One region of the Brevibacillus sp. BD137 genome, then DNA from elsewhere that is predicted to be linked to it. Evidence: riboswitches for the same ligand, from Rfam matches in the RefSeq annotation. Region 1 holds a riboswitch; each other region holds the start of a gene.
The links. A riboswitch is a leader RNA that binds a small molecule or an ion and turns the genes downstream of it on or off. The one in region 1 is predicted to bind lysine.

Region 1 (4,222 bases):
TTTTCAAAAGAGCTCGGCCCCTTCTATTACAATCAAGGGGTCCAAGACAGTCGCAAGCTGCTGATGGAACGGATGAGTTCCTTAGAAGATGAACTGTATGTATTGGAAAAGCCAATCCAAAAGAACAAATAGATGCCATTCAGATATAGAGCAAAGAGGAGGGAGCAGCCATGAACAGCTCCTTAAAAGATAAACTGGCCGTCCTGCCAGATAAACCAGGCTGCTACCTGATGAAAAATGCGAGCGGGGAAATCATTTACGTCGGAAAAGCCAAGGTGCTGAAAAACCGCGTCCGCTCGTATTTTACAGGCAGTCATAACGGGAAGACGCAGCTGTTGGTCAGTGAGATCGTGGACTTTGAGTACATTGTGGTATCCTCAGCGATTGAGGCTCTTATCCTCGAGTGCAACCTGATCAAGGAGCACGACCCGCGCTACAATGTCATGCTCCGCGATGACAAGACGTATCCATACATCAAAATTACGAATGAGGCGCAGCCACGCCTGGAGATTACCCGTAAGGTATTAAAAGATAAAGCTAAGTATTTCGGGCCCTATCCGAATGCCGGAGATGCCTCCGAGGTGAAGAAGCTGCTGGATCGCCTCTATCCGTTGCGAAAATGTCGCAATATGCCCAAGCAGGTTTGTCTTTACTACCATTTGGGACAATGTCTTGCGCCCTGTGTGTACGAGGTATCGGCAGAGGAAAACCAGCGTTTGGTGGATGAAATCAGCCAGTTCCTCGATGGTGGCCATGAGGAAATGAAGCAAACCCTCACCGAAAAAATGCTGCAAGCCGCAGAAAACATGGAGTTTGAACGAGCCAAGGAATATCGCGATCAGATCAAGAGCATCGAAGCCGTAATGGAGAAGCAGAAGATCACGTTTACCGATACGATAGACCGTGACATTATCGGGTTTGCTGTGGAAAAAGGCTGGATGTGCATCCAGGTGTTTTATATGCGAAAAGGGAAGATGATCGAGCGTCAGACGACTTCCTTTCCATACTATGGAAGCGAAATCGAGGACTTCATGTCTTATGTGAGCCAGTTCTACTACGACAAGCAAAATGCGCTGCCAAAAGAAATACTGCTCCCGCAAGAGAGTGAACCGGAGCTTTTGGCTGAGTGGTTGGGCATCAAAGTCCATGCTCCGAAAAGAGGCAAAAAGCATGAACTCGTGAAGATGGCTACCGAGAACGCCCGTATTGCTTTGCAGGAGAAGTTCGCGCTGATGTCCAAGGACGATGCTCGTACGGTCCAAGCAGTACACAATCTCGGTCACATTTTAGGGATTCCGGTTCCTCATCGAATTGAAGCGTTTGACAACTCCAACATTCAGGGAACAGAGCCAGTGTCTGCGATGATTGTGTTTACAGACGGTCGCCCTGACAAAAAGGAATACCGCAAATTCAAGATCAAAACCGTAGAGGGACCAGATGATTACGGCTCCATGCGCGAAGTCGTTCGCCGTCGTTACTCTCGTCTGCTGAAAGAAAACCAGCCAATGCCCGACCTGATTGTAATCGATGGTGGTAAAGGCCAAATCAGTGCGGCTATGGACGTCTTGGAAAACGAGCTGGGTCTCTATATTCCCGTCTGTGGTCTGGCGAAGGATGAGAAGCACCGCACTGCTCAACTCATGTATGGAGATCCGCCAGAGCCTGTGAATCTTAGACGTGACAGCTATGAGTTTTATTTGTTGCAGCGCATCCAGGATGAAGTCCACCGTTTTGTTATTACGTTCCATAGACAATCCCGGACGAAAACGATGCTTTCCTCGCAGTTGGATGAGATCCCGGGTATTGGTGAAAAGCGGCGCAAGCTGTTGTTCTCTCATTTTGGCTCGTTGAAAAAAATGCGCGAGGCGACCGTTGAAGACTTCCGCCAATTGGGAATCGGCGACAAGCTGGCAAAAGAAATTATCGGGCATCTGCGTAAGCTGGACACATAGCCAGTGTGACTTTTGGAACTACCTTTAAAAAGGAATTGATCCATTTTTAGACTCATGATATAATCCGATTCAAACAGAATAGTTAGCCTCACTTCCATTATGGAGTGAGGTAGAGGCGCGAAAACCAAGAGTACCACCCTGAGATCGGGTATCTGTGAAGGGGACGGGAAAGGGGAATTCGCCGAAGTGTGGGGGGAAACCCGCTTTTCTCCATGCTGGGTCTGCGTTGAACAAATGCAGGACTGTCATCTGCACAATGACCAATTGTCAGATGGAGAGCTATCTCACGGTGTGTCAATGTGAGTTTTGATGGTGATAACTGTCAATCTTCGTTGTCCGCGTGTATTGGGAGGGAGGAACCGGTATGTCGAAACAGTAGGCAGCGGCAGGTCTTATTCCTTGTCGGTGCCTTTTTTGTAAAATAAAAATGCAAGACTTTTCCTTATAGAGAGAATAGTGAAAAACCATACGATAAGAGATAAATACCAATATTGGATATGAGAAAAAGGGAGAGAAGCCGCATGGGGTTGATCGTGCAGAAATACGGAGGCACCTCTGTAGGTACCATTGAGCGAATTTTACGAGTTGCGGATCGAATTATCAGCTATAAAGAGGAAGGGCATGATGTGGTAGTTGTTGTTTCTGCAATGGGCAAATCTACTGACGTGTTGGTAGACATGGCCAAGCAGATTAGCGCATACCCATCTGAGCGTGAAATGGATATGCTGCTGACCACGGGGGAGCAGGTATCGATCGCGCTTTTGTCGATGGCCTTGCATACAAAAGGCTACGATGCCATTTCTCTTACGGGCTGGCAAGCTGGAATCACCACAGAGGCGATTCACGGAAGAGCACGGATCAAGCAGATTGATCCAGAGCGGATTCAATCCGAACTCGGTCGTGGTCGTGTGGTGATCGTGGCAGGATTCCAAGGGATCAGTGACGAAGGGGAAATTACGACGCTCGGCCGCGGTGGATCGGATACATCTGCGGTTACACTCGCAGCCAGCTTGAACGCTGAGAAATGCGAAATCTTTACCGACGTGTCTGGGGTGTATACAGCTGATCCGCGAATGGTTCCAGCTGCGAGCAAGCTGGATACGATCTCGTATGATGAGATGCTGGAGCTGGCGAACCTCGGTGCAGGGGTTCTTCATCCTAGGTCAGTTGAGGCTGCGAAAAAATACAAGGTAAGGCTGGTCGTCCGCTCTAGCTTTACTGCCGAAGATGGTACGTACGTTGAGGAGGTTGCCAACATGGAAACAGGAAGAGTAGTAAGTGGAGTTGCACACGATGAAGATGTAGCCAAAATCACGGTTGTCGGCATGCCTGCCAAGGTCGGGACGCTCTCCCGTCTGTTCAATACGCTGGCGGACAATCAGGTGAACGTCGATATTATTATCCAAAGCTCTTATGATGCTACTGTTACAAATATTTCTTTCACAGTTGCAGCGGATGATCTGAAAAAAGCACTGGATACACTGGACAGAAACAAAGACGAGCTTGGCTTTGAAAAAGTCGATTTCGAGGAAAGCTTGACCAAAGTATCCATTGTCGGGTCTGGAATGATCAACAATCCAGGGGTAGCTGCCGAAATGTTCCGCGTTCTGGCAGAAAAAGAAATTTCTATTAAAATGGTATCAACTTCTGATATCAAGGTTTCTTGCGTCATTCCAGCAGCTTTGACAGAGCTGGCTGTTCGCAGTCTTCATTCGGCCTATGGTCTGGATGTTGAGGAAACCGCGGTTGTGCACGGAGTATAAAAAGATAGATGCTCCCTCTCCCTTCTTATAGGTAGAGGGGGCTTTTTGTTCATGACGCCACTTGTACAGAGATGCGTATGTCTGAAGGGCTTTCTAATTCGATTTTGCTGAACGCTTCTTTTTCTTTCCACTGCTCAATCATACCTGCGATGATCCCGGCTTCAAAGGAAAGACTGCATCCTAGTCTTTCTATAGACTGATAGCTAAAAATGGAATGATTGAGTGAATAGACGATCGTTTGCTCGTTCTCCTCGAGGACGTCTAGCTGACCTAATCCAAGTCGAATAAAAGGCATAATCGGGCCTGTTGCAGATTGAATGGGGATTTGGCGGCCCATATTTTTTCCTATCCAATAGAGAATATGGTTTTCACTATCGCCTAGCAGGGTGCTAGTAAGCGTTTCGCGTAGAAGATGATAGCCAAGATAGGGCATATTTATTCTCTCTGCATAGGGAATGGTCTCTGGCGGCAACAGTGCTGCAAGCTGATCCTTCTCTTTCATATGTG
Region 2 (4,222 bases), on a different contig from region 1:
AAGACCTGCACGGTTATCAACTCCAAAAGAAAGTACACGAAGAAAAACGATGTAAATGAGCGTAATGAAACATTGACGCTTACAATTGAAGTGAAATAGTAGATAGGAAAACCCCCTTGCATTTTGGCATGGGGGTTTTCGACTACAAGGGGAGGAAGTTCTGTGACAAATGAACAGAAGGTAATCTTGGAAAAGTTCGGCTTTCGGATCGAAGGAGAGCAAGTGAAACATTTGAAGCTGGGGATCGTAAGAAATATAAAAGAATTCGTCTGCCACGCCACGCCAGAAGAGTTGCAGGACTATATCAAGTCCATCTTGCGCAACCAATGTCAGTGGAAGCGAGGAGAATCTGAGTGAGCAGGCAGGGAGGTTGTTGGGGTTGAAAGAGTCTAGGGAGACATTGGTTACGGCCTTACGCGAAGTGGAGGACTGGGAGAAGGACCAGAACGACTTGTGGTTCTGGGAAAAGCTTGGCAGACTTCCTTTTGTTCTCTTGGATCGGATTACGCCTGCATTTGTTCAGGAGAAGCTGGGAAAAGCCGTAGATGAAATGGCAGCCTTTCTCGAGACAGGTGGGACTTATTTGGTGCAGGATGAAGGGATATACAAACGGTTTGGCAAGCGGTTAGAGGGATACGGTACTTCTGTAATTGGCAAGGAGGAGATTGCTACTGTACCGCTTACAACCATGAATGATGTCGCAATGGAGCTGAAGGATTCACGTGCGAATTTTGCCACAGTACAAGGTGCGACGACTGGCTTCGGGGGGATTTTTACCCTTGCGATCGATATCCCGCTATTGATGGGGACATCTCTAAAAGTATTACAAGAGATGGCGCTTGCCTATGGCTATCGACCGGAAGAGAAGAGGGAGAGGCTGTTTGTCGTCAAATGCTTGCAATTTGCTTCATCAGACATCGTAGGGAAAAAAGCGATACTTGCTGAGCTCTCCCGCTTTGATGAACCAAGTGCGCAGAGAGAGGTAATGGCACAATTGCAGGGATGGCGTGAAGTCGTGGTTACGTACACAGAAAACTTCGGGTGGAAAAAGTTATTTCAAATGGTGCCTATTGCGGGTATTTTGTTCGGGGCGTATTTGAATCGCTCAACCGTAAAGGATGTCGCCGAAGCGGGGATGATGCTGTACCGCAAACGGCGCATCCTGGAGCGGCTGCGCGAGATTGAAAAGAGCAAGGAGATTACACAGACCACTCCTCAGCAGTAAGAGCGTAGATGAGATGGTCCTCCCATACACCGTTAATTTGCAAATAGCGTAACGATAGCCCCTCCTGGCGAAACCGGTTTTTTTCCAAGACACGAATGGAAGCTTGGTTGCGAGGCATGACAGCCGCTTGTACCCTGTGTAGCCCAACATCCGTTAGAGCAAAGCGAAGGGCAAGATTTACAGCTAGTGTTGTATAGCCTTTACCATTGCAGGCCTGATCCATGAAGTAGCCAATCGTCGCATTTTGCCATGCGCCGCGTGCGACATTCGACAACGCTACACGTCCCATCATCTTTTCGGATTCCCGGGAGAATACACCAAAAGCATAGGCAGTACCACGTTCAAAATCATTCTGTGCTTGGGAAATCAGTTCTTGCTGTGCTGGAAGGGTCAGAAATGAAGCGGGGCGGATCGGTTCAAATGGTTGGAGAAATTCATGATTACGCAGCCGAAGCTCTAGGAGCTCGGCTGCGTCTTGTTGGTGGAGAGGCCGTAACAGAATCTCGTCTGTATGTAGTGACATGAGATCAATCCTCCTTAAAAAGTTGGATTGATAGTATAGCATGTGCCAGAGTATTTGGGAAACATCGATTAGCCGAGCAATTCAGCAAACGATACCCCGAATGCTTTGCAAGTTTCCACTTCTTTTGCTGTAGGAGAAAGCTCGATTTTCAAACCTTCCAGAGGAGTTTCTGCGCCGCGCTCGCTCGCCTTTTTCAGCAAAATATCAACAGCGGCACCGACATGCTCGTAAGCGGAATCGCAAGAGCCAAAAGCAACAACCTTTTTCCCGCTGAGATCAATATCGTCCATTTCCTCATAAAAATCCAGGCATTCATCTGGGAGTTCGCCATCGCCCCATGTGTAGGCACCAAGCAAGATTCCGTCGTAAGCCTCGAGTTCTTTTGCATTCGCGTCCATTACTTCTTTTATCTCCAGCTCAGCACCAGTTGAACGAATACCTTCTGCAATTGCTTCAGCAATTTCCTGTGTATTCCCTGTCATGCTCGCGTATACCATCAAAATGCTCATAAAACGTAAAACCTCCAGTTAGATAATGAGTATCATTCTCACAAATAAAATTAATGAAAATGAGAATCGTTGTCAATAACTTTTTTCATCTTGCCACGTTTCATTGATTTTGGTAGAGTTAAATAAAATTAATATAATGTACTCTAAATAGAGGTGCGCCGAAGAAGAGTAAGCCTTTTCGCAATCTGCCAGGGGGCAGGAGAAGGAAGAAAGGCTAAAGCGCCGAAGCTTATGCTATGCCCCTACGTAGCACAGGCTGGGGTGTTTCATGAAAAATGAACATCCTGTCACAAGGGACCTTACATCTTTTTGTGGAGCGCTATTTATGATTTGCTTACGTAGTATCAAAAGCAATGAGATAGCGAATGCACTCATTGCTTTTTTTGATTAACCATGCTGTTATTTTGAGGAGGATGTAACAATGAACATGATGGATGCTAACGAAATTATCGCGTTTATTCAAAAAAGCGAAAAGAAAACACCTGTGAAGGTATATGTGAAAGGGAACCTGGAAGGAATCGACTTTGGTGCGAGCTCCAAAGCCTTCATTACTGGTCCGACTGGTGTTGTTTTTGGTGAGTGGAAAGAGATTGAGCCAGTGCTCGCTGCTAACGCAGACAAAATTGAAGATTATGTAGTAGAAAGCGATCGTCGCAACTCCGCTATTCCATTGCTGGATACAAAAGGGATTCAAGCGCGTATTGAGCCAGGCGCAATTATCCGTGACCAAGTGACAATCGGTAACAATGCGGTCATCATGATGGGTGCTTCCATTAACATCGGTGCAGTGATCGGTGAAGGTACGATGATTGATATGAATGTTGTAGTAGGTGGACGTGGAACCATCGGGAAAAACTGCCACATCGGCGCTGGATCGGTTATCGCAGGCGTTATCGAGCCGCCGTCTGCACAGCCAGTTGTTGTCGAGGATGATGTTGTCATCGGAGCAAATGCTGTCATTCTGGAAGGTGTACGCGTAGGAAAAGGTGCTGTTGTTGCAGCAGGTGCTGTCGTCATTGAAGATGTACCTCCATACGTAGTAGTTGCCGGAACGCCTGCACGTGTGATCAAGCAAATCGATGAAAAAACTCGTTCCAAGACAGAGATCAAGCAGGAGCTACGTCAGCTGTAAGGGAGAGAGTGCACATGGACTGGCGTTCGCTCGATGAACAATATATTGTCTCCTCTTATAAAAGAATTCCGATTGCCATAGAGAAAGGCGAAGGAAATTACTTGTACGATACGAACGGGAAGAGTTATCTCGACTTGTTTACTGGACTCGCGGTAAATGTTTTGGGGCATTCCCATCCGCGCATTGTACAAGCTCTGCGTGAGCAGGGAGAGCGCTTCTTGCATATTTCCAATGTATTTTTAAACAAGCCGGCTATTCGATTAGCGGAGCGTTTGGTTGCGAACAGCATCAGCGGTAAGGTGTTCTTCACCAACTCTGGTGCGGAGGCCACAGAGTCTGCGATCAAGCTGATTCATAAATGGACGAAAAACGAGGGAGCAGGTCGTGAAGGCATCGTTGTTTTACGCAACAGCTTTCACGGGCGAACACTTGGAGCAGTACGTCTGACGAGGCAGGCTCACGTCTATCAAGACTTTCCTCAGCCAGCTTTTCCTGTTTATGAACTGGATGTGGAGGACACGGCAGGATTGCGAGCGATTTGCCAGGAGGCAAGACCCGCTGCTGTCCTTATGGAGCCAGTCTTGGGTTCCGGCGGTGTCGTGCCACTAACAGAAGCGTTCTTGCGAGAGGTAGCTGCCATCTGTGAACAAGAAGGCATGCTCTTTGTCATGGACGAAATCCAGACAGGAATGGGCAGAACAGGAAAGCTGTTTGCTTATGAGCATGCAGGCGTAACGCCAGACCTTATCCTATTCGCCAAAGGCATAGGCGGAGGGCTTCCACTCGGCGGTGTCATCGCTGGTCCAAAGCTGATGAACCAGTTCAAACCGGGG
Region 3 (4,222 bases), on a different contig from region 1:
ATCGCTGCAAGTGTCACCAATACGAGTGCCTGGAACCATTTTTTACGCGCTTGACTCATCCTACCCACCTCGTTTCCGCCCCTATGTATGATGCTACTTATTATGTCTCAAACACGCTGCACATGTGCATAAATTGTAAATCTCGACATTTCGTGGTGTTGACGAACTGATTTTTACATAGTAGTATTCAAGCACACTACTCAATTTTCACCAGAAAGAGAAGGGATGGAAGATGTCATGAATATACAAGATGTGCGATTTTGCGAGGAACTGGTAAGAAGTGCTGGAATGGAGCTGCTAGTGGAATTTGAAAAAGGTGCGCCCTGCCACAGCAAGGAAGCAATGGCTAAACGCTTTGAAGAGGTGAATCCCGTGGTTGAAGCTCGATTAAAGCGCTCATTATCCGAGCGGTTCCCCACCTATCAATTCTCTGACGCCGAATTCGATCTGGGTGCACAGGAAAAGCCTGAATTCACAAGTCCTTATTGGGTGATAGATGCAATCGATGGAGCCGTTCACTTTCTACAAAAAATGCCGATGTGGGCTACTTCCCTCTGCCTGATTGACGGAGGACGCACGGTTGTTTCTTTTGTCTATGATCCATGCCGTGATGAACTGTTTACAGCAATTGACGGGCGTGGAGCTTTTTTAAACGGACAAAAAATTAGTATCTCATCCAAATCGCTGCTGAGTGAGTGCATTCTAGGGACGCTCTTTGCTTCCTCCGAGCCGATGAACCTCTTGGTCGGAAAGTATACAGCAAATTCCTTGACGCGAGTGATGCCAGAAGCTTTTGCCATCCGCATGCAAGGCGCGGTATCACTCCATCTGGCCTATGTGGCGTGCGGACGACTCGACGGTTACTGGGAATACGGTGAAGGGGTGTATGATTGGCTGGCTGGTGCTCTTTTGGTCCAGGAAGCCGGAGGCAAAATTACGGATACACAGGGGAACGATTTTTGCTGGAAAAGCACAGGCGTCGTAGCAGCAGGCTCGACCATCTACCCTCAGCTGATCCAATTGACCCCAGCTTCATAACGAACAGATAAAAAGGGTGAGCCTATGCGGCATCACCCTTTCTCCTTTTTCCGCTCACGAAAACGGCGTACCTTCATCAGGTTTCCGCACATTTTGTCATCGCACCAGCGGCGCACCCGGTTGCGGCTTTCATCATAAAACACCCAGCGGCAATCCTCGTTGTCACATATTTTGATTCGCTCCAGATGCTGCGGGGCAAGCAGCTCGGCGAAAGAAGCCGCAATTTGTGCCATGACGAGGGGCCAGCCCTCTGCTTGACTGGATTGCTTTTGCCTGTAGCCGCCCTCCTCATCTACATACAACACCTGTGTATGAAAAGGGGCGAGAGCCAACACTTTGTTCAATTCCGCAAGGTCCTCCTCTTGGAATCGGTCTCCACGGACAACGGCTTCCAGCATACGTCTCAAACGCTCCCGCAATTGCAAAAGAGACGCGGCATACGCCTCATTCATCGGCAGCGGAGCGGTTAGGTTGTATGTTTGCAAAAAGGATGACAGCCATTCCTGGTTCTCTAGGCGATTTTCCCAACGACCAGAACCGCGCCAATCCCGCCAATCACTATTTAAAAAATCGATACAAAGCCAGTCCATGTCATCCACTCTCCCTGACGAAACCCTTCATTTTTCTCTCTTGTATGACCATACAGGATATGGTAATCTTTATTCGTAACTACCGTAACTCAATTAACTAGTTACACCCTCATTTCTTATTGCTATTATAGCGTTTCATCAATCTGTTTCACAGACGAGGAGGAAGCGTATGAATCGGAAGGAATTGCTTTTGCACGGATGGGAATGTGCGTATGACAAGGAAGACTGGTATCCACCCCTAAAAGAAGTGCTTTCCGGGATATCAGCAGCGGAGGCTAGCTGGCGCCCTGTGGGAGAAGCAGCCAACACCATCTGGGAAAACGTCAGCCACCTTCTTTATTACAAAGAACGCCTGTTGCATCGTCTTTTGGGCACCGAATTCCCTGGCTCCGCGGAGACGAACGATGATACCTTCACCCCATCCGGCGGTCCCGCTGACGAAGACGCTTGGCAAGCTACCCTCTTGCGAATGGAAAGCGTCCACCGCCACATTCATGAACAGCTTTCCTTGCTGACGGATGAAGAGTTAAACCAGATGGCTACCTATACACCCATTTACCAAAACGTAATGAGTCTTGTCTTGCATGATGCGTTTCATACGGGACAAATCGTCCAAGTTCGCAAGCTGCAAGGCTCTTGGCCTGCCAGACGCTCATTCGAATAACAAAATTTCACATTGATTAATCCCGAACAATCCTTTATATTTGATGAATCACATAATTTCATACATGTTATCCTCATCTTTCACGGTGAGGATAGAGGTCGCGGCTTTTATATCATCCTGTACGAGATTCAGAGAAAATCAATGACTCCAGGTAAGGAAAATCCGCCGAAGCTCATATCGCGTCTCTGTGCGATTGGGTTGGGGCTGTACTCGAAAGGGGCAGAACTGTCACGTTTGCATGCCAAGCAAACGTGGTGAGCTATCTTCAGTGAAGGCTTGGTGGGGATTGGATGATACCGCCCTATGCCATTTTTTGGCTATGGCGGTTTTTTAATTTCCGACCTTCCTTCTCAAAATTCAAGAAAGGTCGTGCAAGCAGCTTATGTCACAAAATCAATTGCAACGTGGTTTGAAAGCCCGACACCTGACGATGATCGCCATCGGCGGCTCGATTGGGACGGGATTGTTTCTCGCGAGTGGAGGCTCGATTCATTCCGCCGGACCAGGTGGAGCTTTAGTCGCCTATCTCGCTATTAGTATCATGGTTTACTTTTTAATGACCAGCTTGGGGGAAATGGCGGCTTTTATGCCTGTTTCCGGTTCGTTTTCGACGTATGCCACACGGTTCGTCGATCCATCTCTCGGCTTTGCTCTCGGTTGGAACTACTGGTACAACTGGGCGATTACCATTGCCGTTGAGCTGTCAGCTTCCGCACTCATTATGAAATATTGGTTCCCGGATACCCCAGCGATAGTATGGAGCGCTTTGTTCCTCGGATTGCTGTTTGCCTTGAATCTCCTGTCTGTGAAAGCCTATGGAGAATCTGAATATTGGTTCGCCTTGATTAAAGTAGTAACGGTTATCATCTTTATTATTGTCGGTGTGTTGATGATTTTTGGCATTATGGGTGGTCAAGCAGTTGGCTTCCAAAACTTCACCAAAGGCGACGCGTCATTCAATGGCGGCTTCATGGCCCTGCTCGGTGTCTTTATGATTGCCGGATTCTCTTTCCAAGGAACAGAGCTGGTTGGTGTAGCAGCTGGGGAGAGCGAAGACCCTGCCCGCAATATTCCGAAGGCCATCCGTCAAATTTTTTGGCGCATCCTGCTCTTCTACATCCTCGCTATTTTGATCATCGGGTTGTTGGTTCCATACGATAATCCAAATCTGATCAGTGGCGACCTTACGGATATTGCGATCAGTCCGTTTACAATTGTATTTGAAAATGCCGGATTCGCTTTTGCTGCATCCGTCATGAACGCGGTTATTCTCACGTCTGTATTGTCTGCTGGTAACTCTGGCATGTACGCCTCTACACGCATGCTGTGGAACTTGGCGAAGGAAGGAAAAGCACCAAAATGGTTCGCAAAAGTAACAAGTAACGGTGTACCAATCAATGCCTTGATCTTGACTGCGCTCATCGGCGCCCTTGCTTTTCTGTCCTCTCTGTTTGGGGATGGCGAAGTGTACGTATGGCTTTTGAATGCGTCCGGTATGTCAGGCTTCATCGCTTGGCTGGGAATTGCCATTAGTCACTACCGCTTCCGCAAAGCGTTTATCGCTCAGGGCCGAGACTTAAGCGAATTGCCTTATCGGGCAAAGTGGTTCCCGTTTGGACCGATTTTTGCCTTCATCATTTGCTGTATCGTTATTTTTGGGCAAAACTACTCCGCATTCATCGGGGGAACGGTTGACTGGTATGGCGTCCTGGTCTCTTACATTGGCCTGCCACTCTTCTTACTCATTTGGCTCGCTTATAAAATCAGCCAGAAGACCAAGGTCGTCCCTCTTGAACAAGTTGACTTCAGCATGGATGAACACACGAAATAATCGAAGAAAAATTTCGGATTCCCGTGATCTAAACGGGAGTCCTTTTTCATGTTTGCCAACCTATTAAAAACCGCCCCACAATAGCCGATAGTATAGAAA

Region 2: linked by a shared signal. The riboswitch ahead of dapD (2,3,4,5-tetrahydropyridine-2,6-dicarboxylate N-acetyltransferase) and the one ahead of ODZ53_RS16080 (aspartate kinase) in region 1 are both predicted to bind lysine.
Region 3: linked by a shared signal. The riboswitch ahead of ODZ53_RS10210 (amino acid permease) and the one ahead of ODZ53_RS16080 (aspartate kinase) in region 1 are both predicted to bind lysine.

The regions. Positions count from the first base shown of each region.
Region 1 is NZ_JAOTNO010000006.1:260,833-265,054, reverse strand. It holds gene ODZ53_RS16090 (DUF2164 domain-containing protein) at 1-132, shown strand, start outside; gene uvrC (excinuclease ABC subunit UvrC) at 171-1,952, shown strand; lysine riboswitch at 2,055-2,242, shown strand; gene ODZ53_RS16080 (aspartate kinase) at 2,474-3,715, shown strand; gene ODZ53_RS16075 (YslB family protein) at 3,765-4,217, opposite strand.
Region 2 is NZ_JAOTNO010000001.1:520,163-524,384, reverse strand. It holds gene ODZ53_RS02815 (hypothetical protein) at 1-99, shown strand, start outside; gene ODZ53_RS02810 (hypothetical protein) at 163-357, shown strand; gene ODZ53_RS02805 (EcsC family protein) at 371-1,225, shown strand; gene ODZ53_RS02800 (GNAT family N-acetyltransferase) at 1,200-1,748, opposite strand; gene ODZ53_RS02795 (flavodoxin) at 1,817-2,257, opposite strand; lysine riboswitch at 2,398-2,587, shown strand; gene dapD (2,3,4,5-tetrahydropyridine-2,6-dicarboxylate N-acetyltransferase) at 2,679-3,389, shown strand; gene ODZ53_RS02785 (aspartate aminotransferase family protein) at 3,404-4,222, shown strand, end outside.
Region 3 is NZ_JAOTNO010000004.1:45,438-49,659, reverse strand. It holds gene ODZ53_RS10230 (alpha/beta fold hydrolase) at 1-59, opposite strand, end outside; gene ODZ53_RS10225 (inositol monophosphatase family protein) at 238-1,038, shown strand; gene ODZ53_RS10220 (CGNR zinc finger domain-containing protein) at 1,071-1,628, opposite strand; gene ODZ53_RS10215 (DinB family protein) at 1,798-2,292, shown strand; lysine riboswitch at 2,377-2,562, shown strand; gene ODZ53_RS10210 (amino acid permease) at 2,675-4,123, shown strand.